DNA from 3 places in the Actinosynnema sp. NPDC049800 genome. Region 3 is predicted to be linked to each of the others. Evidence: riboswitches for the same ligand, from Rfam matches in the RefSeq annotation. Region 3 holds a riboswitch; each other region holds the start of a gene.
What was found. A riboswitch is a leader RNA that binds a small molecule or an ion and turns the genes downstream of it on or off. The one in region 3 is predicted to bind glycine.
Positions count from the first base shown of each region.

Region 1 (9,768 bases), on a different contig from region 3:
GGCCTCCAGCGCCTGGTCGACCGACTCGAAGACGCTGAACACCTCGCCCAGGCCGGTCGCGGCCAGCGGGCGGGTCACGGCGCGCTCCACCGCCACGACGCGGAACGCCGCGCCACGGCGCTTGGCGTGCTGCGAGGCCTCCACCAGCACCGCGAGGCCGGCCGAGCCGAGGAAGCTGACCCCCGACAGGTCCAGCACCAGGGCGCTGCCCGCGTCGAGGTGCTGCAACGCGTCCGCCCGCAGTTGCGGCGCGGTGAGCATGTCGATCTCACCGCTCACCGCGAGCACGGTGACGCCTTCGGCCGCGGTGCGCGCGGCGAGTCCGAGCTGCCCGGCCCGCGGGCTCTCGGCCGCGGCGGACTCGGCTCCGCTCGTCGCCACGACGTCCGGATCCTGAACCGTCACGAGGCACTCCTCTTCAGCTGGAACCGCTGGGTGGGAAGCCCGGACGCACCAAGTGTGCGCGCACTACAGAACAGCAGCGTGGCGGAAACGTTTCCCCGCTAGCCGGACTTCCCGGCGCGGCTGTTGGCTCAACCGCTGCGCCACCCACCGTACGGAGCCGGTCGCGACACCACAAGCGCGTGGGTGGCGCCCTGATAGGCACCAGTGTAATGCGCTGTTCGGTGTGCGGTGGACGACGCACGGTGAACGGTTTGGGGCCGCCGGGGCCGGTTACACCTCGAGGGAAGCGTTACCGCCCGTGGCGCGCAACTGGGCGACACAACCGCCCGCCGGCCGGAATCGGGCATGAATGAGGAGGTGGTCTCGACCACAGTCGCGCAGAATCGGGTGACGGGGATAACGCCGCGAGAGCCGTGAGCGACAACCCTGGTGGAGGGATTTCACATGAGCACCAGAACGGAAACCGAGTCCGAGCCCGCGAAGCGCGGGGCGGCGCGTGCCGGCGCCACAGGCGCGGCGGCGCTGCCCACAGCCCCCTGCAGCGTGGTGTGGAGCAAGGGCCACGCCTACGTGCTCGAAGGTTTCCGGGCCCGCTGGGTCGGCGTCGACGACCGAGGTCGTCCGCAGGCGCTCAGCGGTGACGAACTGCAACGCCGCGGCTGGAGCCGCACCCGTTCGAACAACTGAACGAGCCCGCGAGGGGTCGCACCGCGAGTCGACCACCGGGGCACGCCGGGCGGCCATCTACAGTGCGGACGTGTCGCACGATCCAGCCGACCGGCTGCTGACCATCCCGAACGCGCTGAGCGTGTTGCGGCTGCTCGGCGTGCCCCTGTTCCTGTACCTGCTGCTCGGGCCGCACGCCGACGGCTGGGCGCTGGTCGTGCTGGTCGCGGCGGGCCTGTCCGACTGGCTCGACGGCAAGATCGCCCGCTGGCTCGACCAGGCCAGCAAGCTCGGCGCCCTGCTCGACCCGGCCGCCGACCGCCTCTACATCCTCGCCACGCTGGTCGCGTTCGTCGTGCGCGGCATCGTGCCCTGGTGGGTGGCGGCGGTGCTGGTCGGCCGCGAGCTCGTCGTCGGCGTCTGCCTGCCCGTGCTCCGGGCCCGCGGCTACGGCCCGTTCGAGGTCAACTACCTCGGCAAGGCGGCCACGTTCAACCTGCTCTACGCGTTCCCCATGCTCCTGCTCGCCCAGGGCGCCTCCACCGCCGCGCAGATCGCCCGTCCGGTGGCGTACGCGTTCATGGTCTGGGGAGGAGCCTTGTACCTGTGGTCAGGCGTGCTGTACGTCTACCAGTTCGGCCTCGCGATGCGGCGACGGCCGGGTGTCGCGCCGGCCTGAAGGTCGACGTGGGAAGATCCGGCGGAGCGTTGATCCACCGTCATTGAAGGAGCACACCGCGGTGATTCCCGAGGAGCTCAAGTACACCGAGGAACATGAGTGGGTGCTGCGCACCGGTGAGGACACCGTGCGCGTGGGCATCACCGACTACGCCCAGGAACAACTGGGTGACGTCGTGTTCGTCCAGCTCCCGGAGCTCGGCGAGCAGGTCGCGGCCGGGCAGACGCTCGGCGAGGTGGAGTCGACCAAGAGCGTGTCCGACATCTACGCGCCGCTCGCGGGCGAGGTCGTCGCCCGCAACGACTCGCTCGACCAGCAGCCCGACCTGGTGAACTCCGACCCGTACGGCGAGGGTTGGATGGTGGAATTGCGGCTGGAGGACCCGTCCGCGGTCGACGACCTGCTCGACGCCGCCGCGTACCAGGAGCTGGTGGCACAGGGGTGACGTCGATCTTCCGGCGGCTCTTCGGTCGGTGGGGGAGCCGCTCCTCAGACCAGGGTTCGGGCACGATAGGTTCTAGCGGTCTCGACGGTTCCAGCAGCAGGAGGAGAGCTCAGGTGAGCACGAACGACGGGCCAGGCGTTCCGCCCGAGCAGTCCCCGGAGCGGACCTCCGTTTTCCGGGCCGACTTCCTCGCCGAGGTCGAGGGCGCCGAGGCGCCCGCCCAGGAGCCGGCCGTCGCGGGTGTCGACGCACTGCCCGCCGGTTCGGCGCTGCTCGTGGTCAAGCGCGGCCCCAACGCGGGGTCGAGGTTCCTGCTGGACCGCGACACGACCAGCGCGGGGCGGCACCCCGACAGCGACATCTTCCTCGACGACGTGACGGTCTCCCGCCGCCACGCCGAGTTCCGCCGCGAGGGCGGCGAGTTCGTGGTCATCGACGTGGGCAGCCTCAACGGCACCTACGTCAACCGCGAGCCCGTCGACCAGGCGGTGCTGGCGAACGGCGACGAGGTGCAGATCGGCAAGTTCCGCCTCGTGTTCCTGACCGGTCCGGGCGCCGGGGGCCAGGGGGCCTGAGCGATGGGGCTCCGGTGACGGCGGCCGGGCGGCCACGCGGGGGGTTGAGCATCGGGGCGGTGCTGGCGCAGCTGCGACCCGACTTCCCCGACGTCACCATCTCCAAGATCCGATTCCTGGAGTCGGAGGGCTTGGTCCGCCCGGCGCGCACGGCCTCGGGGTACCGGCAGTTCACGTCCGCCGACGTGGACCGCCTGCGGTACATCCTGTCCGCTCAACGGGACAGGTACCTGCCGCTGAAAGTCATCAAGGAGCAGTTGGACGCGGCCGACCAGGGCGCGTCGAAGGCGATGCGCGCGGTCGACCTCGCACCGGCCGCCGGGCACCGGGTCACCCGCGAGGACCTGCTGGCGCGCGCGGGCATCGAGCCGGGCGTGCTGGCGGACCTGGAGCAGCACGGCCTGATCAGGCCAGGTGCGGGCGGGTTCTACGACCACGAGGCCGTGCAGATCGCCTCGACGGTGCGGGCGATGGCCGAGCACGGCCTGGAGGCCCGGCACCTGCGCCCCTTCCGCGCCGCGGCCGACCGCGAGGTCGGGTTGGTGGAGCAGGTCGTCGGCGCGGCCCACCGCTCGCGCGACCGTGACGACGTGGTGCGGGAGTTGGCGGCGCTCTCCGTAACGCTGCACACACTCTTGGTGAAGGTCGGTTTGCGAGAGGTCGTCGGACGACCTGTTTCGCCGAGGTGAACACGTGTCCGCATCGTGATCCGAAGCGGGCGGGCGGTTGCGCACAGGGCCCGCTTGGCGGGTAGCGTCGAAAGAGTACGTGGGGGATCCTCGTTGGTAGCGGGGACGCCAGAATTTCAGCGCGCTGAGGGAGGCGAGACCCGATGAGCGAAATGCGCGTCGTCGGCGTGCGGGTGGAACTGCCCGCCAACCAGCCGATCCTGCTGCTGCGCGAAACCGAGGGCGAACGGTACCTGCCGATCTGGATCGGATCGGTCGAGGCCACGGCGATCGCGTTGGAGCAGCAAGGTGTCCGTCCTGCCCGGCCGTTGACGCACGACCTGCTCAAGGACGTCATCGGAGCCCTCGGCCGGCAGCTGGAGCAGGTGCGGATCACGGACTTGCAGGAAGGCACCTACTTCGCGGAACTCGTCTTCGACGGCGACATCCGCGTGTCCGCGCGGCCGAGCGATTCGGTGGCGCTGGCCCTGCGGATCGGCGTGCCGATCCACGCGGAGGAGTCGGTGCTGGCGGAGGCGGGCCTCATCATCCCGGACGAGCAGGAGGACGAGGTCGAGAAGTTCCGCGAGTTCCTCGACTCCGTATCGCCCGAGGACTTCCGCGGCGCCGACACGTAACCGTCCGCCCCCACCACGCCCTGCCTACCGGCACGGCCCCGGCACACCAGAGCACGCCTCCCCACAGCCGTCCACTGACACGCCCTTGCCCACGTCCTTCCCGAAGGAAGGGCTTCGTGTCATCCCGCCGACCTGGCTCCGCCCTACCGCGCGTGTCAAGGGGGCTGTGTGTCCCTTGCCGCGCCCGTCCACCGATGCCTGCCCCCTTGATACGTGTGGTAGCCCGTAGGAGGTCGGTGGGATGACACGAAACCCGCACCACAACGGACCCGGCGCGTACCCACCCACCCCGCCGTCATCCTGCTGATCTGCCCGTCCGGCGAGGACATGCTTTTCAGCCTGCACGCACCCCCGCCGCACCCCGCCGCACCCCTACCGCCTGGGACCGCACACCACTGCCCCGGGCCTCACACCAACCTGCCGCTTGCGGACAAGCGGGTCGGGTGCTTGACAAAACCAGCCCGTCACCGATCCGTCGAACCGCTCTCCACCACGCCCCGCGAAGGGCCGCGCCCAACGGCCCCACACCGTCAACGGCCCCTCGCGAGCGTGTGCGGTGCGTTGTGGATCAACCCCGCGTGCCACCTCCAGGTGTCACGCCTCTGGGTTACACAACGTCAACCTTCGTCCGCTAAACGATCACTAAACGTCACCCGAATGGCTTACGACAGGCGACTCTCTCAACCTCAACCTCACGTTGAGGCAAGACACGCCCAGCGCGTCGCGTTGACCTGCCCCCTACCCGGTCTTACCGTCGAACTCAGGTGAATTGCCACGGTGTGATTCGGGCACCGCGGCGGCTTCACGTTGGTCGCCGGTCGTCGTGACCGGACCGAGGGGAGGCAGGCGTGGTCGAGGAAGCGCCCATCCGGGCCGGATCCGGCGAACAGGGTGAGCTGTTCCCGGACTCCTCGCTGCCGGACGAACTGGTCGGGTACCGCGGCCCCGCCGCGTGCCAGATCGCGGGCATCACCTACCGCCAGCTGGACTACTGGGCGCGCACGGGGTTGGTCAACCCGACGATAAGGAGTGCCCACGGCTCCGGCAGCCAACGGCTCTACTCGTTCAAGGACATCCTGGTCCTCAAGGTCGTCAAGCGGCTGCTGGACACCGGTGTCTCGTTGCAGAACATCCGGGTCGCGGTCGACCACCTGCGCCGCCGCGGCGTGCAGGACCTGGCCCGGATCACGCTGTTCAGCGACGGCACCACCGTCTACGAGTGCACGTCGCCGGAAGAGGTGGTCGACCTGCTCCAAGGCGGCCAAGGGGTGTTCGGCATCGCGGTCTCCGGCGCGATGCGGGAGATCAGCGGCACGATCCACGACTTCCCCGCCGAACGCGCGGACGGCGCCGAGATCGTGGAGCCTGCCGACGACGAGCTGTCCCGCCGGCGCCGCACGAGGGCCATCGGCTGACCGCCCGGCGCAAGGCGGCCGGCTGACCGACGTGCTCGCCCGGCGCAACGCGGCCGGCTGACCGGCCCGCACACCCGGCGCAACGCGATGAGATCCACGTCGCGCCGGCGGTACCGCTCACCCACCCGCCGGGTACGATTTCGCGCGTAGTCGCTTTATCCCGTGCGGGAGAGTCCGAGCCAGTCTCGGCGCCGAAGGAGCAAATCCTCCCCGGAACCTCTCAGGCGCAAGGACCGTGCGGGTGAGACGCCTCTGGAAAGCGGGTCGGCCACCACCGACCGACCCCGCCGACGGTGCAAACCCGACAGCCGGGTGAAGCTCTCAGGCGCCCGCCGGGCAGAAGACAGAGGGGGAGGGCAACGGCAGAAGTCTGTCCGGAGCCCTGGAGGCCAGCACCGATGACGCAGGACCGCATCCCCCTCGCCGCACTCGAGCACGGCACCCCGTTCGCCGACCGGCACGTGGGCCCGCGGCCCGCCGAGCTGGCCCGCATCCTCGACGTGATCGGTGTCGGCTCCCTGGAGGAACTGGCGCAGCACGCCGTCCCCGAGTCGATCCGCGAGCGCGACCTGGTGCTGGACCTGCCCGCGCCCGCCACCGAGACCGAGGCGCTGGCCGAGCTGCGCGCCCTCGCCTCCCGCAACCGCCCGATGACGCAGATGATCGGGCTCGGCTACTACGGCACGACCACGCCGCCGGTGATCCGCCGCAACGTGCTGGAGAGCCCCGCCTGGTACACCGCGTACACGCCGTACCAGCCGGAGATCTCCCAGGGCCGCCTCGAAGCCCTGCTGAACTTCCAGACGATGGTCGCCGACCTGACCGGCCTGCCGCTGGCCAACGCCTCGATGCTGGACGAGTCCACCGCGGCCGCCGAGGCCATGACGCTGGTTCGCCGCGCGGGACGGTCCAAATCGAACAAGTTCGTCGTGGACGCCGACACGCTGCCGCAGACGCTGGCCGTCATCGAGACGCGCGCCGAGCCGCTGGGCATCGAGATCGTGACCGCCGACCTGTCGCAGGGCATCGAGGGCCTCGGCCTCGGCGGCGACTTCTTCGGCGTGCTGCTGTCCTACCCCGGCGCGTCCGGCGTGGTGCGCGACCACGCGGCGGTCGTCGAGGAGATCCACAAGGCGGGCGCGCAGGCCGTGGTCGCCGCCGACCTGCTGGCGTTGACGCTGCTGCGCCCGCCCGGCGAGATCGGCGCGGACGTCGTCATCGGCACCACGCAGCGCTTCGGCGTGCCGATCGGGTTCGGCGGGCCGCACGCGGGCTACATGGCCGTGCGCCAGGGCTTGGAGCGGCAGCTGCCCGGCCGGCTCGTCGGCGTGTCCGTGGACGCGGACGGCTCGCTCGCCTACCGCCTCGCCCTGCAGACGCGCGAGCAGCACATCCGCCGGGAGAAGGCGACCAGCAACATCTGCACCGCTCAGGTCCTGCTGGCGGTGATCGCGTCGATGTACGCGGTGTACCACGGTCCGGAAGGGCTGAAGGCGATCGCGACCCGCGCCCACCGGATGGCGACCGTGCTGGCCGCCGGCCTGCTGGAGGGCGGCGTCGAGATCGTGCACGGCGAGTTCTTCGACACCGTGCGCGCCCGCGTCGAAGGACGTGCCGCCGCCGTCGTCTCCGCCGCGCGCGACCTCGGCGTGAACCTGTGGCAGGTCGACGACGACGTGGTGTCCATCGCGTGCGACGAGACCACCACGCGCGAGCACCTGGTCGCGGTGTGGAAGGCGTTCGGCGTGACCGTCGCGGACGTGGACGGCCTGGACGCCGACACCGCCGACGGCATCCCCGCGGACCTGCGCCGCACCAGCGACTACCTGACCCACCCGGTGTTCCACTCGCACCGCTCCGAGACCGCGCTGCTGCGCTACCTGCGCGCGTTGTCGGACAAGGACGTCGCGCTGGACCGCAGCATGATCCCGCTGGGCTCGTGCACGATGAAGCTCAACGCCACGGCCGAGATGGAGCCGATCACGTGGCCGGAGTTCGCCGACCTGCACCCGTTCGCGCCCGCGTCGGACGCCGACGGGCTGCTGAGCATCGTCGGTGACCTGGAGCGGTGGCTGGCCGAGGTCACCGGGTACGACGCGGTGTCGTTGCAGCCGAACGCGGGCAGCCAGGGCGAGTTCGCGGGCCTGCTGGCGATCCGCGCCTACCACCGCGCCAACGGCGACGACCACCGCGACGTGTGCCTGATCCCGTCCAGCGCGCACGGCACCAACGCCGCGTCCGCCGTGATGGCCGGGATGCGGGTCGTGGTCGTCAAGTGCGACGACCACGGCAACGTGGACATCGAGCACCTGCGTTCGACGGTCGACGCGCACCGCGACGACCTGGCCGCGATCATGATCACCTACCCGTCGACGCACGGCGTGTACGAGGACACCGTGCGCGAGGTGTGCGGGCTGGTGCACGACGCCGGTGGCCAGGTGTACGTCGACGGCGCGAACCTCAACGCGCTGATCGGGTTGGCGCAGTACGGCAAGTTCGGGTCGGACGTGTCGCACCTGAACCTGCACAAGACGTTCTGCATCCCGCACGGCGGCGGTGGCCCGGGTGTCGGGCCGATCGGCGTGCGGTCGCACCTGGCGCCGTTCCTGCCGAACCACCCGTTGCAGCCGTCGGCCGGTCCGGCGACCGGTGTCGGCCCGATCAGCGCCGCGCCGTGGGGTTCGGCGTCGATCCTGCCGATCTCGTGGGCGTACGTGCGGATGATGGGCGCCGACGGCCTCCGCCGCGCCACCCTCACCGCCGTGGCGGCGGCGAACTACGTGGCCCGCCGCCTGGACGAGCACTTCCCGGTGCTCTACACCGGCGAGGGCGGTTTCGTGGCCCACGAGTGCATCCTCGACCTGCGGCCGATCACCAAGGCGACCGGCGTGACGGTGGACGACGTGGCGAAGCGGTTGGCGGACTACGGGCTGCACGCGCCGACCATGTCGTTCCCGGTGGCGGGCACGCTCATGGTGGAGCCGACGGAGAGCGAGGACCTGGGCGAGATCGACCGGTTCATCGACGCGATGATCGCGATCCGGCACGAGATCGACCGCGTCGGCTCGGGCGAGTGGCCGGTGGACGACAACCCGCTGCGCAACGCGCCGCACACGGCGGCCTCCATCGCGACGGAGTGGAACCACCCGTACAGCCGGGAGGTGGCGGTGTTCCCGGCGGGCACGTCGGCGCCGAAGACCTGGCCCCCGGTGCGCCGCATCGACGGCGCCAAGGGCGACCGCAACCTGGTCTGCTCCTGCCCGCCGGTCTCCGCTTACGGCGGCTGACCACCCGCCGGTCTCCGCTTGCGGCATCTGACCGGTCTCCGCTCACGGCGGCTGACCGGTTCCCGCTCACGGCGGTTGCCCACCGCGGCGTCGCACGGGAACCCGGGGGGACCGGGTTCCCGTGCGGCACCGTCGTGGCTCAGCCGGTCGCACGCGCAGCGGGCTGTCGCAGGGCGCCACGACGAACCCCTCACCCACGAGGTCGCGCGGACCAGTCGAGTGATTACGCACTGTCACCCGATCGGGTTTCCGGACGTCGACGATCAGGCGAGCTCGTAGTCCAGTTCGAACCGTCCCGGCTCGCCTTGGGCCCACGTGATCCGGCCCGTGCCGGTGAGGCCCGCCAGCTCGCCGGTGGCGGAGGTGATGGTGACGGTGGCGTCCGCCACGCCGTCGTGGAAGCCGCCGACGTGGTGCAGGACGAAGCTGCCGGTGCGGCCGTTCAGGGCCCCGGTGACGACCTCGTAGCCGGTCGAGGCGCAGGAGTCGTCGTCCGCGTACGACATGACGAAGCGCAGGTCGCCCACGGCTTCCAGGTCACCGGTGTAGGTGGCCGTCATGCCGCCGACCGTCTGCTTCGGGCCGGTGACCTCGTCGTAGCGCTTGCCGTCCCACGTGTGCTCGTCCCAGCTCTTCATCTCCGCGCGTGCGGTGGCGTGTGTGGTCATGGGGTGGAGCCTGCCGGACGTACCTGACAGTTCCTGTCAGGATGGTCCGATGCGCGCCAGTCGGTTGCTGTCCCTGCTCCTCCTGCTCCAGTCGCGCGGCCGGATGACGGCGCAGGAGCTGGCGGACGAGCTGGAGGTCTCGGTCCGCACCGTGTACCGCGACGTGGAGGCGCTCGGCGCGTCCGGCGTGCCCGTGTACGCCGACCGCGGGCCGGCGGGTGGCTACCGGCTGGTCGACGGGTACCGCACCCGGCTGACGGGGTTGACCACCGAGGAGGCCGACTCGCTGTTCCTGGCGGGTATGCCCGGCCCGGCGGCGGAA
Region 1 is NZ_JBFAMT010000061.1:2,239-12,006, forward strand. It holds gene AB0I91_RS38380 (STAS domain-containing protein) at 1-405, opposite strand, end outside; gene AB0I91_RS38385 (hypothetical protein) at 850-1,092, shown strand; gene clsA (cardiolipin synthase ClsA) at 1,163-1,750, shown strand; gene gcvH (glycine cleavage system protein GcvH) at 1,812-2,195, shown strand; gene garA (glycogen accumulation regulator GarA) at 2,309-2,770, shown strand; gene ftsR (transcriptional regulator FtsR) at 2,785-3,459, shown strand; gene AB0I91_RS38410 (bifunctional nuclease family protein) at 3,603-4,076, shown strand; gene AB0I91_RS38415 (MerR family transcriptional regulator) at 4,925-5,491, shown strand; glycine riboswitch at 5,647-5,737, shown strand; gene gcvP (aminomethyl-transferring glycine dehydrogenase) at 5,890-8,778, shown strand; gene AB0I91_RS38425 (DUF3224 domain-containing protein) at 9,042-9,446, opposite strand; gene AB0I91_RS38430 (helix-turn-helix transcriptional regulator) at 9,496-9,768, shown strand, end outside.
Region 1: another riboswitch for glycine. It lies ahead of gcvP (aminomethyl-transferring glycine dehydrogenase); the one in region 3 lies ahead of gcvT (glycine cleavage system aminomethyltransferase GcvT).

Region 2 (9,768 bases), on a different contig from region 3:
CGCAGGAACTCGACCATGTCCTCCGGCACGACGCCGGCGTTCGACAGGAACAGCGACGACGCCACCGAGCCGGTCATGCCGTTCACCGCGCCGTTGGGCAGGAAGCCGATGATCTCCGGCAGGCCCTGCGACGCCAGCACGAGCTGGATGCCGTTCTCCACGATCAGCATGTAGAGCAGCAGCACCACGGTGGTGCCGACGACGCTGGTCATCAGCGCGCCGACGCCGACGCCGAACATGGTCATCAGGATCGACGACAGCACGCCGACACCGGCCAGCGCGAGCCAGCCGCCGGCGTCGGGCAACGAGCCCGAGTTCGAGGTCAGCGCGATGCCGATGCTCACCGACGCGACGATGGCGATGCCGAAGATCGCGCCCCACAGGATGTAGACGATCATCTTCGCGGCCAGCGCGGAGACCCGGTTGGGCGAGGTCAGGAACGTCGTGGTGATCGTCTTGCGGTTGATCTCGTTCGCGATCGCCAGGCCGCCGAAGATCATCGGGAAGATCGTCGCCACGTTGATGCTGCGGGCGATCCCGAACACCGACATCTGCCACTGCGACGGGTCCACGTTGAGCAGCGCGGTGAGCTCCGCCGCCTCGTCGTTGTTCATGATGTCCGAGACGGTCTTGAAGATGGCCCCGGTGCCGAGCGCCCAGCCGAACGCGAGCAGCACGGTCGGGATCATCAGGCCCCACCACAGGCCCGTGGTGGTCGTCTTGCGGAACTCCGACTTGATCAGGTTGCCCATCACGCACCGCCCCCGAGGCCGCCCTGACCGTGTTGCTGTCCGTACGGGTTGTCCTGCGGCGGCGGCTGGGACCCCGGTGGTGGCGCCTCGTAGCCCTGCGGGGGCTGTTGGTACTGCTGCTGGTACTGCTGCTCGTAGCCGGGCGGCTGCTGGTACGGCTGCTGGTAGCCCGGCGGCGGCTGCTGGTAGCCCTGCGGCGGTGTCTGGTACGGCTGCTGGTAGCCGGCCGGTAGCTGCTGCTGGTAGCCGCCGGGTTGGGCGTACTGGCCCGGCGCCGCGTACTGGCCGTTGGTGAGCTGGAAGAACAGCCGCTCCAGGTCGACCTTCTCCTCCTGGATGCCGTAGACCGACACACCCGCCTTCAACGCGGTGTCGGCGACCTGCCTGGCCTCCACGCCGGTCACCGCGATGCGGCCGTCCGGCAGCTGCTCGATCGCGCTGATCCCGTCCTCGCGCAACGCCGCGACCAGCGCGCCGGTGTCCGACGGCTGCACGAGCACGCGGCCCTGCTGCTGGTCGCGCAGCTGGTCGAGCGAGCCGTAGTACATGGTCTGACCGCGGCTGATGACGACCACCTGGTCGACGGTCTGCTCGACCTCCGCCAGCAGGTGGCTGGAGATCAGCACGGTCCGCCCGCTGCGCGCGTAGGACTGCAGGAACGTCCGCAGCCACGCGATGCCCTCCGGGTCGAGCCCGTTGGCCGGCTCGTCGAGCACCAGGATCTGCGGGTCGCCGAGCAGCGCGGTGGCCAGGGCCAGCCGCTGCTTCATGCCCAGCGAGAACCCGCCCGCCTTGCGGTCGCCGGCCGCGCCGAGGCCCACCAGCTGGAGCACCTGGTCGGCGCGCGAGTCCGGCACGCCGATCGCGGCGGCGTAGACCCGCAGGTGGTTGCGCGCCGTGCGCTTGGGGTGGAAGCCCTGCGCCTCCAGCACCGCGCCGACCACCCGCGCCGGGTTGCCGAGCTGGGCGAACGGCCTGCCGTTGATCAGTCCGGTGCCCGCGGTCGGGGTCACCAGGCCGAGCAGCATGCGCAGCGTCGTCGTCTTGCCGGCCCCGTTGGGACCGAGGAAGCCGGTCACCGAACCGGGTTCCACCGTGAAGCTGAGATTCTGCACCGCTGCGACCGGACCGAACTGCTTGGTCAAGTTCTGCACCACGATGCGGCCACTGCCGTCGTGCACGCGTCCCTCCCGAGTACTCCTACCGGGCGTCATCCTGCCCTAGGAGGGTCACTCTGGGAGGGCATGCCGCGGTTTCGACGCGACCCTGGGTATCTCGGCCGTCGTCTCGACCTCCTTCGAATGTCGCAGCGTGCGCAGCGGACGGCGGCGTTCGCGGTGCGGCAGGCCGTCGCCGATGAGGTGCTGGTGGGCCATCGTCCACACCTGGCACGGCCACTTCTTGTGCCGCAGGATGCCGGGGCACGCGCCGCAGCGGCCGTCCGGATCCGGTTGGTGCACGGTCAGCAGCAGCCGCCAGCCGTCGGCCAGGCGGTGGATCTCGGACCGCGCGAGCGGCACGAGGGCGTCCGCCTCGCCGGTCTCGGCGGCCTCGTCCAGCAGCGCCAGCCGGCGCATCACGGCGGCCCGCAGCGCTTCGTCCACGGCCGTCACATCCTGTCGGCGACTTGGTCGAGCAGGCGGTGCAGCCTGCGCGTCTGCGTGACGGACATCACGGCGGACTCGCCGGGCGGCGCGACCAGCAGAACTCGGTCGTCCTCGACGAGCACGGTCATCGACCGGTCCCGCCCGAACGGGTCGTGGCAGTCGATCCAGCCCTCGGGTTCAGCCATCTGCGCTCCGATCGGAGGTGGCGCGGCAGAGCGCCGCGCGAGCGGACGACCCCGCCGGGTAGCCGCGGGGTTCCCGCCCTGTGCATCGGTCGCGGGGCCGTCGTGACTTACCCGTTATCACCCAAGTTCACTCGATTGCTTGAGTTTGGGCACAGCGCGTCGCCACCGCCGGGTGGGAATCTCGGCCGGATCGGTGGGGTCACTGGGCAGCGACCCCCGTTCCCGGCTAAGATTGGCGACGCGGCCCGCTCCCAGTGACCCCCAGGCTGGTTGAGCGGGCCGTCTTTCTTTCGCCGAAGGGCCCCGCTCACAGCACGTGAGCGGGGCCCTTCGCGGTGGGTCCTCAGAAGTCGAGCGGCGTGTGGGTCATCCCGTGCGCCTGCGCGACCGGCAGGTTGGTCAGCAGGCCCTCGTGCGCGTTCAGGCCGAGCGCCAGCGACGCGTCCGCCCGCAGCGCCGCCTCCCAGCCCTGGTCGGCCAGCGCGACGGCGTACGGCAGCGTCACGTTGGTCAGCGCGTAGGTCGACGTCCGCGGCACGGCGCCGGGCATGTTCGCCACGCAGTAGAAGACGGTGTCGTGCACCTGGTAGGTCGGGTCGGCGTGCGTGGTCGGGCGCGAGTCGGCGAAGCAGCCGCCCTGGTCGATCGCGATGTCCACCAGGACGGAGCCGGGCTTCATGTCGGCGACCAGCTCGTTGCTCACCAGCTTCGGCGCCTTCGCGCCGGGCACCAGCACCGCGCCGATGACCAGGTCGGCCTCGCGGACGGCCTGCTCGACGGAGTACCGGTTGGACGTCACGGTGCGCAGGCGGCCTTGGTAGAGGGCGTCGATGTGGCGCAGCCGGTCCACGTTGGTGTCCAGGATCTGCACGTCCGCGCCCATGCCGACGGCGATCGCCGCCGCGTTCAGGCCCGCCACGCCGCCGCCGATCACGACCACCCGCGCCGGGTGCACGCCGGGCACGCCGCCGGGCAGCACGCCGCGCCCGCCGGACGGCTTCATCAGCGAGAACGCGCCCACCTGCGGCGCGAGCCTGCCCGCCACCTCGGACATCGGCGCCAGCAGCGGCAGCGCGCCGTTCGCGGTCTGCACGGTCTCGTAGGCGACGGCGGTGGTGCCCGAGTCCAGCAGCGCCTGCGTCAGCGGCCGGTCGGCGGCCAGGTGCAGGTACGTGAACAGGACCTGGCCCTTGCGCAGCCGCGGGTACTCCTCGGCGATCGGCTCCTTCACCTTGAGCACCAGGTCGCCCTCGGCCCACACGTCGTCCGCGCCCGCCAGCACCTTCGCGCCCGCGGCCAGGTACTCCTCGTCGGTGATGGCCGAACCGAGGCCCGCGCCGGCCTCGACCACCACGTCGTGGCCGCGCTGCGTCAGCTCGTGCGCGCCCGCCGGGGTCAGCGCGACGCGGTACTCGTGGTTCTTGATCTCGCGGGGGACGGCGATCCGCACGGTGGGCTCCTTCGGCCGTTGTTACACCAAAGGTCCGGTAACGGGTATTCGGTGTCATCGTGCGGCCGGCACCAACGCACCCCTGCGCCACTGTGCTGATCGAACAAGCCCGGCGGTGCGTTGACACCCGTCGGGCCCGGCACCTAGCGTGCGGGCCAACCAACTGAACATCGGCCGCGGCGCGCCAGGAGCGCCGGAACCCGCGCGGGAGAGACCTCGGTGAACGTGCCGGGGCGCCGAAGGAGCAAGCACCCCGCACACTCTCAGGCAGCGAGAACCGCTCGGGTGAGGCGACTCTGGAAAGCGCGCAAGTCCGCGCACCCACGGTGCAAGCCGCCGCTCCGGCGTCGGTGAAGCTCTCAGGTCCCAGGACAGAGTGGGGCTCTGGTGGACCTTGCCGTGAGGGAGCGCTGTCGTGACTTTTCCGGACAACCTGCTGTACACGCCCGAGCACGAGTGGGTGGACTGGGCGCCGGGTACCCAGGAGCCCGTGGCGGTCGGCATCACGTCGTACGCGGCGGAGTCGTTGGGTGACATCGTGTTCGTGGAGCTGCCCGAGGTCGGCACCGTGGTGAAGTCGGGCGAGGTGTGCGGCGAGCTGGAGTCGACCAAGTCGGTCAGCGACCTGTACGCGCCGATCAGCGGCGAGGTGGTCGAGGTCAACCGGGCCGCGGTCGACGACCCGTCGTTGATCAACAACGACCCGTACGGGGCCGGGTGGCTGTTCAAGGTGGCCGTGACGGACGCGTCCGGGTTGCTGACCGCGGCGAAGTACGCGGAACTGACCGGGGACTGACGTCATGGCGATCAGCGTGTTCGACCTGTTCTCCGTGGGCATCGGACCGTCGAGCTCGCACACGGTGGGCCCGATGCGCGCGGCGATGATGTTCGCGCAACGGCTGCGGCCCTCGTTGGCCTCGGTCGACCGGGTGCACGTGGAGCTGTTCGGGTCGCTCGGCGCGACCGGGCACGGGCACGGCAGCCCGAAGGCGGTGGTGCTGGGCCTGGAGGGCAGCCGGCCGGAGGAGGTCGACCCGGAGGAGGCCGAGCGGCGGCTGGCGGAGATCCGGGCGACCGGGCGGCTGCGGCTGGCCGGGGTGCGGGAGATCGCGTTCACCGAGGACGCCGACCTGGTGATGCACCGGCGGAAGTCGTTGCCGCTGCACCCCAACGGCATGAGCTTCACCGCCCACTCGGGTGACGTCGTGGTCGACTCGGCGGTGTACTACTCCGTCGGCGGCGGGTTCGTGGTGGACGACACGGCCACCGGGGCGGACCGGATCAAGCCCGACGAGACGCCGGTCGCGCACCCGTTCCGGACCGGTGACGAGCTGCTGGCGCGGTGCCGGGAGACCGGGCTGTCGATCAGCGAGGTGATGTTGGCCAACGAGCGGTCGTGGCGCGACGAGGAGTCGGTGCGCTCGGGGCTGCTGCGCATCTGGGACGTGATGCAGGAGTGCGTCGAGCGCGGCTGCACGCGGACCGGGGTGCTGCCCGGCGGCTTGAAGGTGCGGCGGCGGGCGGCCGAGATGCGGCAGCGGATGGCCGCCGAGCACTACGCCACGGACCCGTTGCGGGTGATGGACTGGGTGACCCTGTTCGCGCTGGCGGTGAACGAGGAGAACGCCGCGGGTGGCCGCGTGGTGACCGCGCCGACCAACGGCGCGGCCGGCATCGTGCCCGCGGTGCTGCACTACTACACCCGCTTCGTGCCGGGCGCGTCCGACGACGGCGTGGTGCGGTTCCTGCTGACGGCGGGTGCGGTCGGCGTGCTGTTCAAGGAGAACGCGTCGATCTCCGGAGCCGAGGTCGGGTGCCAGGGCGAGGTCGGCTCGGCGTGCTCGATGGCGGCCGGCGGGCTGGCCGAGGTGCTGGGTGGCACGCCGGAGCAGGTGGAGAACGCGGCCGAGATCGCCATGGAGCACAACCTGGGGCTGACGTGCGACCCGATCGGGGGACTGGTGCAGATCCCGTGCATCGAGCGCAACGCGTTGGCGTCGATCAAGGCGATCACGGCGGCGCGGATGGCGTTGCGCGGCGACGGCTCCCACTTCGTGTCGCTGGACAAGGTCATCAAGACCATGCGTGAGACGGGCAAGGACATGAAGGTCAAGTACAAGGAGACCGCGCGCGGCGGCCTGGCCGTGAACGTCATCGAGTGCTGATAACCGGCCGCTGACCAGGGCGGATGGCTTCCATCGCTGCTCGATGGTTCTCGCCACTGCCTGACGTCCCACGGCCTGGAGACGGCCTGATCTTGAGCCGCACCTGACGGGCTCCACCTCGTAACGCGGGGTGGAGCCCGTTCGCGCGTCTTTGGCCTGAACCTCGATGCCGCACAACACTTCTCGACCACGCGATCGTCCCGACTGCTGCGGCTGCCAGCTGTCGCGCCCTCAGGTCGGCGCGCCTTGATCGCGCACAGCAGAATTCAGCAGCGGCTACGGGAGGAGGTTCACGCCGTCGTGAGCGCGAGTGTGCAATTCGGACCGAGGCCGGGGCTGCCCTTGCGGAGGGCGGGCCCGGCCTCGGTCACCCCGACCAGCCCGGCATGGTCAGCTCGTCGTCGTGGACCGCCCACGCGGGCGGGCCTTCGGGTGCGGCGAGGACGTCGACGCCGTACGGGAGGTAGTCGTTCGTCGTGTGCCGGGCGGTGAAGCCGGCGGCGGTCAGGATGGTGATGACGGCGTCGGCCATGGCCTGCGACACGGCTCCCTGCTGGTGCAGGGCCGGGTGGTCCAGGTGCTTGTGGCGCAGGGCGTCGACCGCCACCCGGCTGAGCCGGGGGCTGGGCCGCCAGTCCGCGTGCACCACGCCGTCGTCCGGCTCCCACATGGTCACCCGGACCGTGACGCCGCACTGCAGGTCCGGCGCCAGCCCTTCGTGCGACAGGGGCAGGCCGGCGGCGGCCAGTTCGTCGCGCGCCTGCCGGGCCAGGCGCTCCAACTCCGCCCGCGCGGTCAAGGCAGCACCGACTCGATGGCCTTGACGACCGCCTCGTCCTCCGGCTCGGTCCGCGGCCGGAACCGGGCGACGACTTCGCCGGACGGGGCGAGCAGGAACTTCTCGAAGTTCCACTGCACGTCGCCGGCCGCGCCGTCGAGGTCCGCGAACGACGTCAGCTCGGCGTACAGCGGGTGCCGGGACGGGCCGTTCACCTCGACCTTCTCGAACAGCGGGAACGTCACGCCGTACGTGGTGGAGCAGAACGTGGCGATCTCCTCCGCCGTGCCCGGCTCCTGCCCGGCGAACTGGTTGCACGGGAACCCGACCACGGAGAACCCCTGCCCCGCGAACCGCTCCTGCAACCGCTCCAAGCCCTGGTACTGCGGCGTCAGCCCGCACTTCGAGGCGACGTTCACCACCAGCAAGGCCTTGCCCTCCAACGCGCCCAGGCTCGACGGCTCACCGGACAGCGTGCGCAGCGGGATGTCGTGGATGCTCATGGCTGCGAGGCTACGTGCCGCTCGACGAGCGCCCGCAGGGCCGTCATCTCCGCCGCCAGCGCGGCCCGCCCCGCCGCCGTCACGCCGACCCACGTCCGCGGCCGCTTGCCGTCGTACCCCTTCTCCACGGCCACCAGCCCGGCCTCCTCCAGCACGGCGATGTGCCGCGACAGGTTGCCCGCCGTCAGCTCCAAAGTGGACCGCAGGTAGCCGAACTCGACCCGCTTCGCCTCCGCCGCCACGGTGAGGATGCCCAGCCGGTGCCTCTGGTGCACCACGTCGTCCAGCGACGCGGTGGGGTGCTCAGCCACGCCGCAAGCCCACCACACCGCCCACGAGGAGCACCAACCCGGGCAGCACGACCACGCTGCCCAACGACCACGTGCCGGGGTCGACCGCGGCCGGCGGCGTGAAGCCGGCCGACACGCACAGCGCGACCAGGTACCCCGCCGTGATGGTGGTGAACCGGGTGCTGCGCTCCACCGCCGCCAGCACCACCAGGCCGAGGCCGATCGCGATGAACTGCCCGATCGGGCCCTGGTCGTACTGGAGCACCGCCGTGCCGAGCACCGCCGCGGCCGCCGTCGGCACCAGCGGCGCGCGGCGGCGCCACAGCACGGTGGCCACGGCCAGCACGATCAGCCCGATCGCCGTGCCCGACCACGGCCCGGAGGCGCCGACGCGGTGACCCGGCAGGACGACCGCCAGCACCACGCCGACCACCGGCGCGCTCAACCCGATCGCCAACGCGCCGAGGTAGCCCGCCGTGGACGTCTCGATGCCCACCCTCGCGCCGCGCCTGCGGTACCACCACGCCGTGGCGAGCCCGCCCACCACCAGCACGACCAGCCAGTACAGGCCGAGCAGCGTCGGGTGCCGCACCTCGGGGTGCGCGCCGAGCACCGTCAACGGGCTCCACGCCGCCGCGGCCCCCGGTGACGGCGCGTACAGCGGCACGGCCAGGAACGACGCGACGCCGAAGAACAGCAGCGGGAACGGGTAGGCGTGCCGGTCCTCCCGCGCCCGACGGCGCAGTTCGGCCAGGTCACCCAGCAGGTCTGCCACCCGGTCAGGTTTGCACCGCAAACCAACCGCGTCAACCGCGTGGCCGGAAGATCGTCACCACCACCCGCAGCCCGAGCAGCACGCTGATGACCAGCAGGTTGTAGCCGAACACCTGGAACAGCGAGAGGTCCGGCCCGACGTGCGGCCCGCCGTCCGCGCCCAGCAGCAGCACGGCCATCACGCCCGCCGTCGCGCCCAGCACGGTCAGCATCACCTGGTGCAGCAGCGAGACGATGAACTGCCGATCGCGCTCGTCGGCGAACAGCCGCATGCTCAGCCCCAGCCGACCCTGCTCCAACGCGCTGGAGATCCGGTCCGCCCGTCGCGGCAGGCGCCGCAGCATGGGCATCAGCGCGTGCAGCTCCTCGGTCACCGTGCGCTTCAGCGACTCCGGCGTGAGGTGCGCGCTGAACTGCTTGTCCGCGAACGACCGCGACTCGACCACGATGTTGAACCCCGGCGACAGCGCGGCCAGCGTGCCCTCCACCGTGGCCAGCGCCCGGAACACCGCCGCGATCTCCGGCGGGATGCTCAGCCCGTACCGGTAGACCAGCTTGAACAGGTCGCCGAACATCTCCACGTCCGGCCGCATCCCGGTGCTGAGGTGCCGTGCCATGAACTGCCCGAGCGCGCGCTCCAGCTGCTGCTCGTCGATCTCGTCCGGCCGGGCCACCAGCTCCAGCAGCGCGTCGCGCAGGCCGGCCGGGTCGCCGTGGTCGATGGCCAGCAGCAGCTTGCCCAGCGCCGCGCGCAGCTGCGCGTCGATCCGGCCGACGGAGCCGAAGTCCAGCATGCCGAGCCGGCCGTCACCCAGCAGCATGATGTTGCCGGGGTGCGGGTCGGCGTGGAAGACGCCGTTGAGCATCACCTGGCGCAGCAGCGCGTCCAGCAGCGTGCGGGCCAGCGCGTCCCGGTCCACCGACTCCAGGGACGCCGACCGCACGGGCGCACCGTCCAGCCGCTGCATGACCAGCACGCGTGCCGTGCAGAGGTCCTCGTGCACGGCGGGCAGCACCACGCCGGTGCCGTCGGACGCCGCCCGGACGGCCGCCAGGTTGCGCGCCTCGACCCGGAAGTCCAGCTCCTCGCGCAACGCGGCGGAGAACCCGGCGGCCAGGTCGCGCACGCCGATCGCCTTGCCCCACCGGGTCTTGTCGTGCAACGTCGACGCGAGCCGGTTCACGATGTCCAGGTCGCCCTCGGCGACCCGCCGCACGCCCGGCCGCTGCACCTTCACCACCACGTCCTCGCCGGACTTCAGCC
Region 2 is NZ_JBFAMT010000039.1:7,433-17,200, forward strand. It holds gene AB0I91_RS31660 (ABC-2 transporter permease) at 1-752, opposite strand, end outside; gene AB0I91_RS31665 (ABC transporter ATP-binding protein) at 752-1,933, opposite strand; gene AB0I91_RS31670 (hypothetical protein) at 1,982-2,356, opposite strand; gene AB0I91_RS31675 (hypothetical protein) at 2,362-2,544, opposite strand; gene ald (alanine dehydrogenase) at 2,888-3,994, opposite strand; glycine riboswitch at 4,190-4,284, shown strand; gene gcvH (glycine cleavage system protein GcvH) at 4,410-4,790, shown strand; gene AB0I91_RS31690 (L-serine ammonia-lyase) at 4,795-6,159, shown strand; gene AB0I91_RS31695 (hypothetical protein) at 6,527-6,958, opposite strand; gene AB0I91_RS31700 (glutathione peroxidase) at 6,955-7,440, opposite strand; gene AB0I91_RS31705 (transcriptional regulator) at 7,437-7,751, opposite strand; gene AB0I91_RS31710 (hypothetical protein) at 7,744-8,505, opposite strand; gene AB0I91_RS31715 (ABC1 kinase family protein) at 8,537-9,768, opposite strand, start outside.
Region 2: another riboswitch for glycine. It lies ahead of gcvH (glycine cleavage system protein GcvH); the one in region 3 lies ahead of gcvT (glycine cleavage system aminomethyltransferase GcvT).

Region 3 (9,768 bases):
TGTCCGCTGCTGTGCCCCTCCTGAAGATGTTTGGAGTGATTGATGTCCGAACTCCCGTGCGAATCCGAGCCGGTTGGCTTGTTCGCAGGACAGCACGTGCTCGCCGAGCTCGAAGGCGTGAGCCCGGAACTGCTCGACGACGAGCGGTTCCTGCGACACGCGCTCGGTGAAGCGCTCACCCAGGCTGATGCCACGGTGTTGGAGGTGGTCTCCAAGCAGTTCGAGCCGCAAGGGGTCACCGTGCTGGCCCTGTTGTCGGAGTCGCACGCGTCCATCCACACGTACCCCGAGGTCGGGGCCGTGTTCGTGGACGTGTTCACCTGCGGCACGCGCGCCAAACCCGCGCTCGCGGTGCAGTTGCTGGCCGAGGCGCTGGGAGCTGTGTCGGCACGGACGGACATGATCAGCCGGGGCCACCGCGTCCCCGCGCTCGTCGGTGAGGAGAAGGCGTCTTGATCCGCGAACCGCTCGCGGCCGGTATGACCAGGCACTGGGACGTCGACGAGGTCGTGGTCGACACCCGGACCGAGTTCCAGCACCTGGTGATCGCCCGCACGTCCCAGGGGTTGTCGCTGTTCTGCGACGACGACCGGCAGAGCACCGAGTTCAGCCAGCTGACCTACCACGAGGCGCTGATGGTCCCGGCGCTGCTGCTGGCCGACCGCGTCGACCGGGTGCTGGTCATCGGGTCGTCGGAGGGCGTGGTGTGCCAGATGGCGGTGGCCGCCGGCGCTTCGGTGGTCGACCACATCGACATCGACGCCCAGGCCGTGCGGCTGTGCGCCGAGCACCTGCCCTACGGGTACACGCTCGACGAGCTCGCGCTGGCCGAGAAGGGCGAGGGCCCGATCCACGTCCGGTACATCGACGGCTACGAGTACATCCGGACGACGTCGGAGCGCTACGACATCGTCCTGGTGGACCTGCCGGACGAGCGCGAGGAGGAGGCGCAGCACAACCGCTTGTACGGCGCCGAGTTCCTGGCCATGTGCAAGGCGCTGCTCACCCCCGGCGGCGTCGTGGTGTCCCAGGCGGGCTGCCAGACGATGTGGCGCAACACCACGCTGATCCGCATGTGGGAGCGGTTCAACGAGGTGTTCGGCACGGTCGCGTACTACGGCTCGGACGAGCACGAGTGGGCGTACCTGTTCGGGCGCGCCGACGAGGTGGCCGACCCGACCGCGCTGATGGTCGAGCGGCTGCCCGCGTGCGGCTACCAGCCGGAGTCGATCGACGACCTGGCGCTGGTGGGCAACTCGATCCCGCCGTACCAGGTCCGCCACTCACTGGCCTGACGCCTGGCTCGAACGGGGCCGTCCTCCTCTCGGGGGACGGCCCCGTTCCGCGTTCAGGCCAGGGCGCGGCGCAGGAAGTCGACCTGGAGCAGGAGCAGGTTCTCCGCCACCTGTTCCTGCGGGGTCATGTGGGTCACGCCGGACAGCGGCAGCACGGTGTGCGGGCGGCCGGCGGCCAGCAGGGCCGAGGACAGGCGCAGGGTGTGCGCGGCCACCACGTTGTCGTCCGCCAGGCCGTGCACGATCATCAGCGGGCGCTCGAGCTTCGGCGCGTCGGCGATGAGCGAGTTGGCGTCGTAGACCTGCGGCTTCTCGGCCGGGTGGCCCAGGTAGCGCTCGGTGTAGTGGGTGTCGTAGAGCCGCCAGTCGGTGACCGGCGCGCCCGCGATGCCCGCGTGGAACACGTCCGGTCGGCGCAGCACGGCCAGCGCGGCCAGGTAGCCGCCGTAGGACCAGCCCCGGATGCCGACCCTGGTCAGGTCGAGGTCGGGTTCGCCCTTCGCGACCGCGTGCAGGGCGTCCACCTGGTCCTCCAGGGTGGCGCCGGCGAAGTCGAACGCGATCTCCCGCTCCCACGCCGGACCGCGACCGGGCGTGCCGCGGCCGTCCACGACGAGGACCGCGAAACCCTGGTCGGCCAGCCACTGCGAGGCCAGGTAGGCGTTGCGCGCCGACACCACGCGCTGCGCGTGCGGACCGCCGTACGGGTCGAGCAGGACCGGCAGCTTCGTGCCCGGCACGTGGCCGCGCGGGAACAGCAGCGCCGCCCTCAGGTCGCGCTCGCCGACGGTCAGCAGCCGCACTTCCGGTGTCAGCACGGGGGTTTCGGCGAACGTGCCGATCTCGCCGCCGGTCGACACGGTGACCTTCGGCCCGAAGTGGTCCATCGACGACCGGGACAGCACCAGCACGCCGCCCGCGCGCGTCGCGCCGTGCACGCCGTCCTCAGTGGACAGTCGGGTGGTCTCTTCGGGGCCGACCAGGAAGACGTGCGTCTGCGTCGGGTCGTCGGTGGACGCGGTGACCAGCGCGCCGTCGCCGTCCACGTCGAGCACCGCGCGGACCTGGAAGCCGTCCGGCGTCCACGGCCGGTCGCCCACGACGAGCCGGTTCGCGTCGCCGATCGGCAGCACGCGCAGCAGTTCGCCGTCCGGGGTCCAGCGCGGCGCGCCCGGCACGATCTCCAGCCAGTGCGGGTCGGTGTCGTCGGCGACCACCTCGGTGGCACCGGTCTCCACGTCGACCGCGAGCACCCGGACGCGGCGCTGGTCGCGTGACTGGACCTGCACCAGCGGCTTGCCGTGCGAGGTCCACGACACCGCGTTGACGTACGGGAAGGCGTCGCGGTCCCACATCACGTCGGTCCGGCCGGCGCCGAGGACGGCCAGCTCCACCACGGCGTTGGCCTCGCCGGCGGCCGGGTAGGCGATCTCGGCGGCGGGCGTGCCCGGGTTCGCCGGGTCGGCGATGTGCCAGCGCGGCACGGGCGCGTTGTCCACCCTGGCCGCCAGCACGTGCTCGCCGTCCGGGGAGAACCAGTAGCCCCGGTGGCGGCCCATCTCCTCGGCCGCGATGAACTCCGCGAGGCCCCACGTGACGTCCGGGCCGTCCGGCGACGCGACCACGCGGTCCGCGCCGGACTCCAGGTCCACCACGTGCAGCGCGCCCGCGGCCACGTAGCCGACCTTGCGGCCGGTCGGGTCCAGCCGGGGGTCGACCACCGGGCCCGCGACCGGCAGCTCGCGGACCGCGGCGGTGGCGAGTTCGACCACGAAGAGCCTGCCGGACAACGCGAACACCGCCTGCCGCGCGTCGCCGTCGGTGGCGTAGCCGACGATCCCGGCGGCCGACTCGCGGGTGCGCTCGCGGCGTGCCCGTTCCTCCGGGGACAGGTCCTCGGGGTCGGTCAGCAGGACGCCGGGGTCGGCCAGCAGCGTCTCGGACCGGGTCGCGGTGTCGAACGCCCACAGGCCGTTCGCCCGGCTCGTGGCCGTGGCGGTGCGGAGGAAGTACACCTTCGCGCCGTCCGGCGACGCGGTGAACGTCCGGGGTGCGCCGAGGGTGAACCGCTGGGTGCGCGCGTGCTGGCGCGGGAAGGAGATCTCGTTGCCCACCCGGACACCCTATGTCCCCGGCCGGCCGGCGGTCAGGCGATGCGACGGTGCCCTGCCTTGGCTGTGGTCAGGCGAGGCGACGACCGTCCGACCGGCGGTGCGGCGGTGCGGCGGCGGTGCCCGGTCGTGGCGGTGGGCGACCCCTGTCTTGGTCCGCGTCGTCGAGGCGGGCTGAACCGCGTCGGCGGACGGGCCGTAGTCGTGGGTGGAGCGATCGACGGACCGAGGAGGAGTTGAGTGTGATCCGACGAAACCGCATCGCCATCGCCGTCGCGGGTGGCATGGCCGCCGTGCTCGCGCTGGTCATGTGGACTTCCAACGCCACCGGCCTGCAGGGCAGGACGGTCGCGCAGACCGAGCAGGTCGGCGCCGCGGCCCAGGGCGACTACGGCGACGTTCAGGAGCCCTTGGCCCCTCCGACCAGCGAAGAGGCGGCGCCTGTCGAGGAGCCCGCCGCCGACGCGCCGGAGGGCCAGGCCGCGCCCGCGCCGTCCGGCCCGCAGGTCACGCTGGTCGGCAAGAGCGTGCCCAAGATGGGCGAGGTCGTGCAGGACGGTGACGGCCGCACGCTGTACCGGTTCGACAAGGACACGCCGGACCCGGCGAAGTCCAACTGCGAGGGTCAGTGCGCCGTGACGTGGCCCCCCGTGCTGTCCGACGGCAAGCCGCAGCTGCAGGGCGTCGACCCGGCGCTCGTGTCGACGGTGAAGCGGGCCGACGGCACCGACCAGGTGACGCTCGACGGCTGGCCGCTCTACACCTACGCGAAGGACGAGGCGCCCGGCCAGTGGAAGGGCCAGGGCGTGGGCGGCACGTGGTTCGTGGTGCAGCCCGACGGCAAGCGCAACGTCGAGTGCCTGCCGCCGGGGGTGACGCCGCCCGCCGCCTAGTCCACTGTGCCTCGCCCTGATCCCCCGGCCCGGGGTTGGCCGGGGGATCAGGGCGTCGCATCGCGGACCGTGCGGCTCGAAGTGGCGTCAGAGGGTGCGGACGGCCTCGGCGAAGTCCAGGCGCGGGTTGCGCGGGTGGGTGCCGGAGTGGTCCGGGTGACCGATGTTGACGATCACCAGGGGCAGCTGGTTGGTGCCGGCGAAGAACTCGCCGCGCACGCCCTCGGCGTCGAAGCCGCTCATCGGTCCGGCGGCGAGGCCCGCCGCGCGGACGCCGACGATGAAGTAGCCGGCCTGGAGCAGTGCGCTCGTCTTCGCCGCCTCGGTGCGCCCCGCGTCGTCCGCGAACGCCGCCTTCGCGCCCGGGTAGTGCGGGAACGTCGTGGCCAGGTGCTCGTGGAAGTCGGTGTCGGCCGCCAGGATCGCGGTCACCGGCGCGGCCAGGGTCTTGGCCCGGTTGCCCTCCGCCATGTGCGGCGCGAGCCGGGCCTTGGCGTCCTCGCCCCGGATGAGCAGCACGCGCAGCGGCTGGCTGTTCATCGCGGTCGGGCCCCACTTCACGAGGTCGTAGACGTCGCGGAGCTGCTCGTCGGTCACCGGCTCGTCGGTGAACGCGTTCGCCGTGCGGGCCTCGCGGAACAGCAGGTCCTGCGCGTCGCGCGGGAGGGCCAGCGTGTCGAGGGTGGCGGTCATGGTGCCTCTTTCGGTTGTCCCGTACGCGGGTTGCGCACGGGACAACCTCCAGTAAGCGCGAGCTATTTCGTGTCGTCGTTCACAGGGACGGGTACAGCGGGTGCTTGGCGGCCAGCACCTCGACCCGCGCCCGCAGCTCGGCCAGGTCCGGCGACGGCTGCAACGCCGCCGCGATGATCTCCGCCACCTCGGTGAAGTCGGCCGAGCCGAAACCGCGCGTGGCCAGCGCCGGCGTGCCGATGCGCAGGCCGGAGGTCACCATCGGCGGCCGCGGGTCGTTCGGCACCGCGTTGCGGTTGACCGTGATGCCCACCTCGTGCAGCCGGTCCTCGGCCTGCTTGCCGTCCAGTTCGGACGCCACCAGGTCCACCAGCACGAGGTGCACGTCCGTGCCGCCGGTGAGCACCTTCACACCGGCCGCCGCCGCGTCGGCCTGCGACAGGCGCTCGGCGAGGATCTTCGCGCCCTCGACCGTGCGCCGCTGGCGGTCGGCGAACTCGGGCGACGCGGCGTGCTTGAACGCCACCGCCTTGCCCGCGATCACGTGCTCCAGCGGGCCGCCCTGCTGACCCGGGAACACCGCCGAGTTGATCTTCTTCGCCAGGTCGGCCTCGTTGGTCAGGATCACGCCGCCGCGCGGGCCGCCGAGCGTCTTGTGCGTGGTCGTGGTCACGACGTGCGCGTGCGGCACGGGGCTCGGGTGCAGGCCCGCCGCCACGAGGCCGGCGAAGTGCGCCATGTCCACCATCAGGTAGGCGTCCACCGAGTCGGCGATCCGGCGGAACTCGGCGAAGTCCAGCTGGCGCGGGTACGCCGACCAGCCGGCCACGATCAGCTTCGGCCGGTGCTCGGTCGCCAGCCGCTCCACCTCGGCCATGTCGACGCGGCCGTCGGCCTCCGACACGTGGTAGGGCACCACGTTGTAGAGCTTGCCGGAGAAGTTGATCCGCATGCCGTGCGTGAGGTGGCCGCCGTGCGCGAGGTCCAGGCCCAGGATCGTGTCGCCCGGCTGGAGCAGGGCGAACATCGCGCACGCGTTGGCCTGCGCGCCCGAGTGCGGCTGCACGTTCGCGAAACCGGCGCCGAACAGCTCCTTCACCCGCTCGATCGCCAGCCGCTCGATCACGTCGACGTGCTCGCAGCCGCCGTAGTAGCGCCGGCCGGGGTAGCCCTCGGCGTACTTGTTCGTCAGCACCGACCCCTGCGCCTGGAGCACCGACACCGGCGTGAAGTTCTCCGAGGCGATCATCTCCAGCGTGCTCTGCTGCCGGTGCAGCTCGGCGGCGACGGCGTTCGCGACCTCCGGGTCGAACTCCGCGAGGGAGGTGGTGAAGTGCTCGGACATGTGTGGGGTCTCCCTTACGAGGTGCGCTTGTAGAAGGGCAGTGCGACGACTTCGACCGGCTCGTGCTTGCCGCGGACGTCCACCGACAGCCGGGTGCCGGGCTCGGTGTTGCCGACGGCCACGTACGCCATCGCCACCGAGTAGCCCAGGGTCGGCGACAACGCGCCGCTGGTCACCTCGCCGATCCGGGCGCCCGAGGCGTCCAGCACGGGGTAGCCGTGCCGCGGCGCGCGGCGCGAGGCGGTCTTCAGGCCGACCAGGACCTCCTCGACGCCCCGCTCGGCGACGGCGGCCAGCGCGTCGCGGCCGACGAAGTCGCCCGGCTTGTCCAGCTTCACCACGCGGCCGAGGTTCGCCTGGAACGGCGTGCGGTCGCGGCCGAGCTCGTTGCCGTACAGCGGCATGCCCGCCTCCAGCCGCAGCGTGTCGCGGCAGCCGAGGCCGGCGGGCTTGAGGTCGTGCGGCGCGCCCGCCTCCAGCAGGGCCCGCCAGACGTGCGCGGCGTCGTCCGGCGCGACGAACAGCTCGAAGCCGTCCTCGCCGGTGTAGCCGGTGCGGGCCAGCAGCACGGGCTTGCCCGCGACCTCGGTCGGGTACGACGCGTAGTACTTCACCGCGGCCAGGTCGGTCGACGTGAGGCCGGCGAGGATGGCGGTGGCCTTCGGGCCCTGCACGGCGAGCAGCGCGTAGTCGGTCGACTTGTCCGCGACCACCGCGTCGAAGCCCTTCGCCCGCTCGACCAGGGCCTCGTGCACGACGGCGGCGTTCGAGGCGTTGGCGACGACGAGGTACTCCTCATCACCCGTGCGGTACACGATCAGGTCGTCGATGACGCCACCGTCGGCCTCGCAGATCATCGTGTACCGGGCGCGGCCGACGCCGATCGCGGACGCGTGGCCGACCAGGGCGTGGTCGAGCGCGGCGCCCGCCTCCGGGCCGGTGAGCAGGATCTCACCCATGTGGGTCAGGTCGAACAGGCCCGCCGACGTGCGCACCGCGTGGTGCTCGGCCAGCTCGCTGTCGTAGCGCAGCGGCATCCGCCAGCCCGCGAAGTCGGTGAACATGGCGCCCAGCGCCTCGTGTTCGGCGTGCAGGGGCGTGCGGCGGCTTTCCATCAGGCGGGCCCTCCCTGGGTGCGGACCTGCCGATGGGCCGACCGGTCGGGTCGACGGGCGGGCACGTCCGAGCGATTCACGAGCGAAAGGATGACACGGTCCACCGGAGACTCCTCGTCGAGTGAGCCTCCCCCTCTGCCATGAGCCTGAGAGCTTCACCACCCGGTGGGGGCGGCTTGCACCGTGGGCGAGGCGCACCGGGGTGCGCCTGCTTTCCAGAGTTGCCTTCGTCGCGCGGTACCTGTGCCTGAGAGATTCCGGGGAGGAGTTGCTCCTTCGGCGCCCCGCTGGGGGACTCTCCCGCGCGACATCGACGGCCGTGTTCAGTTGGTACCGCCAGACGCTAGGGGTGCCCGGCGGGCGGGGTCAACCCCGGTCACAGGCTCTTCTCGGCCCGGACGCTCTCGACCACCTTGCGCTCGGCGTAGAACGACACGAACGGGATCGTGCCCGCGAGCAGCACCAGCACCGTGCCCTTGATCGACCAGCGGGCCTTGAGCGCGAGGTCGACGGTGAGCACCAGGTAGACCGCGTAGAGGAAGCCGTGCACCGGGCCGACGACCTGCATCATGCCCTCGCTGTCGCCCGCGTACTTGGCGATCATCGCGACCACGAGCAGCAGCAGGCCGACACCGACCACGTAAGCCATGAACCGGAACCTGGTCAACGCGCCGCTCATCGCCCTACCTTCGCTCACCGCTGGTCCCGCGCGTTGAGTTCGGCGAGCATGCGGTTGTAGGCCGCGAGCTCTTCGTCCTCGTCGTCCCGCACGGGCGCTCTGACGGGCTCAACGGTAACTACCGGCCGCGGCGGCGCGGCCACCGGCTCCGGCGCGGCCTCGGCGGCGGCGTCCGCCGTCCCGGCGGCGGCCTCGGCCTTGCGGCGGGCGTCCAGCCTGCGGATGCGCCACACCATGAACGCGGGGAAGAGGCCGAACAGCGGCCACTGGAACACGTAGCCGAGGTTCTGGAACGTGCCACCGGCCTCGGAGAACCGCTCCCACTGCCAGTAGGCCAGGCCGCAGCACACGACCAGCGACGCCAGGCAGACGGCCGCGATGGCCAGGCGCTGGGGGGTGATGAGGCCTCGCACGCCTCAAGAGTACTTCGTGCGTCGCACGAGGCTGGGGCTCCCCGCACGGGAGCCCGCACCTCGACGGCAAGGGCTCCTCGACCGCAGGAGCCCGCCCCGACTCGTCGGACCTAGGCCACGCCGTCCCGGCGTTGCCTCTGCAACCTGGCCACGCACCAGGCCGCCGCACTACCCCGACGCAGGTGCTGGAGCACCGTCATCGGGCCGAGGCGACGACCGAGGTCGGCGGGCGAGAGCCCGGCCGCCCGGTAGTCCAGAGCGCGCTGGTCCAACGGGCTGATGCCCGCGTCCCACCACTGCTCCGCCTCGGACAGGTCGCCGACCAGCTGCCAGTAGCTGGCGGCCGCGGCGAGCAGGGGCTCGGGCACCTCGGGCGCCCGCTTCCGCATCGCCGCCACGTACGCCGGATCCGCGGACTCGACCTTCACCAGGCCGCGGGGACCGCCATTCGCCCGCTGCACCGGGATCCCCGGCGCGGACGGCGGGGCTTCCGCGAGCCACGCGTCCTTGATCCGGTTCACCTCCTGCAGCTCGGCGTCGTCCGAGCGCTCAGCCGCCCACTGCCGCAACAGCTCGTCGACTCCGGAGTCCTCGACCATTCTGCCTCCTCATCGGTCGAAGATCAGCCAATGCGACGCACCGTATTAGCGGGTACCGACAACCGCTAGACCCTGGTTTGTCTAAAACCCTGTTACCAGGGCGTTATAGCCCTCATTCCACCCGTACGGTGCAACGTTCGGGGCGCATAGTCACCGATCGTGACCGCATTGAGCGGGAGTACGCGGGGTTACCGCGGGACCTCTAGGCGAACAGGCTGCGGACGAAGGTGATGATCGACTCGGCGCCGGACTGGAGCCACCCGAGCGCGGTCCTCACCGCCTCGGCGGACTCGTTCGGCTGGGTGATCAGGAGGAACAGCACCAGCGCGACCGCCGCCAGCGTCACCACCTTCTTGACGTTCACTGATCGGTCTCCGTCCGTGTCACTGGGCAGGGCGGCCGAGCGCCGCTCCGGTCGTGTCAACGGCCATGGTCCCTCATTCACCCGGATGATGACGATCGAACCCGCCGCCATCCCTCGACCGGTCGCACGAACACCACGCAACCACGCCTGGGTCGCCCGGAGAGTCACCCGAACGGACGATCAAGGGGACCGGTGGTCCCGCCGATCACCAAGGTACGGGCGCTCGCCCACCCCCCTGGCACGGACACCGAGGTTCTTCAG
Region 3 is NZ_JBFAMT010000003.1:97,843-107,610, forward strand. It holds gene speD (adenosylmethionine decarboxylase) at 43-456, shown strand; gene AB0I91_RS05740 (spermidine synthase) at 453-1,295, shown strand; gene AB0I91_RS05745 (S9 family peptidase) at 1,349-3,409, opposite strand; gene AB0I91_RS05750 (hypothetical protein) at 3,649-4,299, shown strand; gene AB0I91_RS05755 (malonic semialdehyde reductase) at 4,387-4,992, opposite strand; gene glyA (serine hydroxymethyltransferase) at 5,072-6,337, opposite strand; gene gcvT (glycine cleavage system aminomethyltransferase GcvT) at 6,352-7,452, opposite strand; glycine riboswitch at 7,581-7,676, opposite strand; glycine riboswitch at 7,678-7,765, opposite strand; gene AB0I91_RS05770 (DUF3817 domain-containing protein) at 7,829-8,131, opposite strand; gene AB0I91_RS05775 (hypothetical protein) at 8,146-8,544, opposite strand; gene AB0I91_RS05780 (helix-turn-helix transcriptional regulator) at 8,655-9,143, opposite strand; gene AB0I91_RS05785 (hypothetical protein) at 9,346-9,507, opposite strand.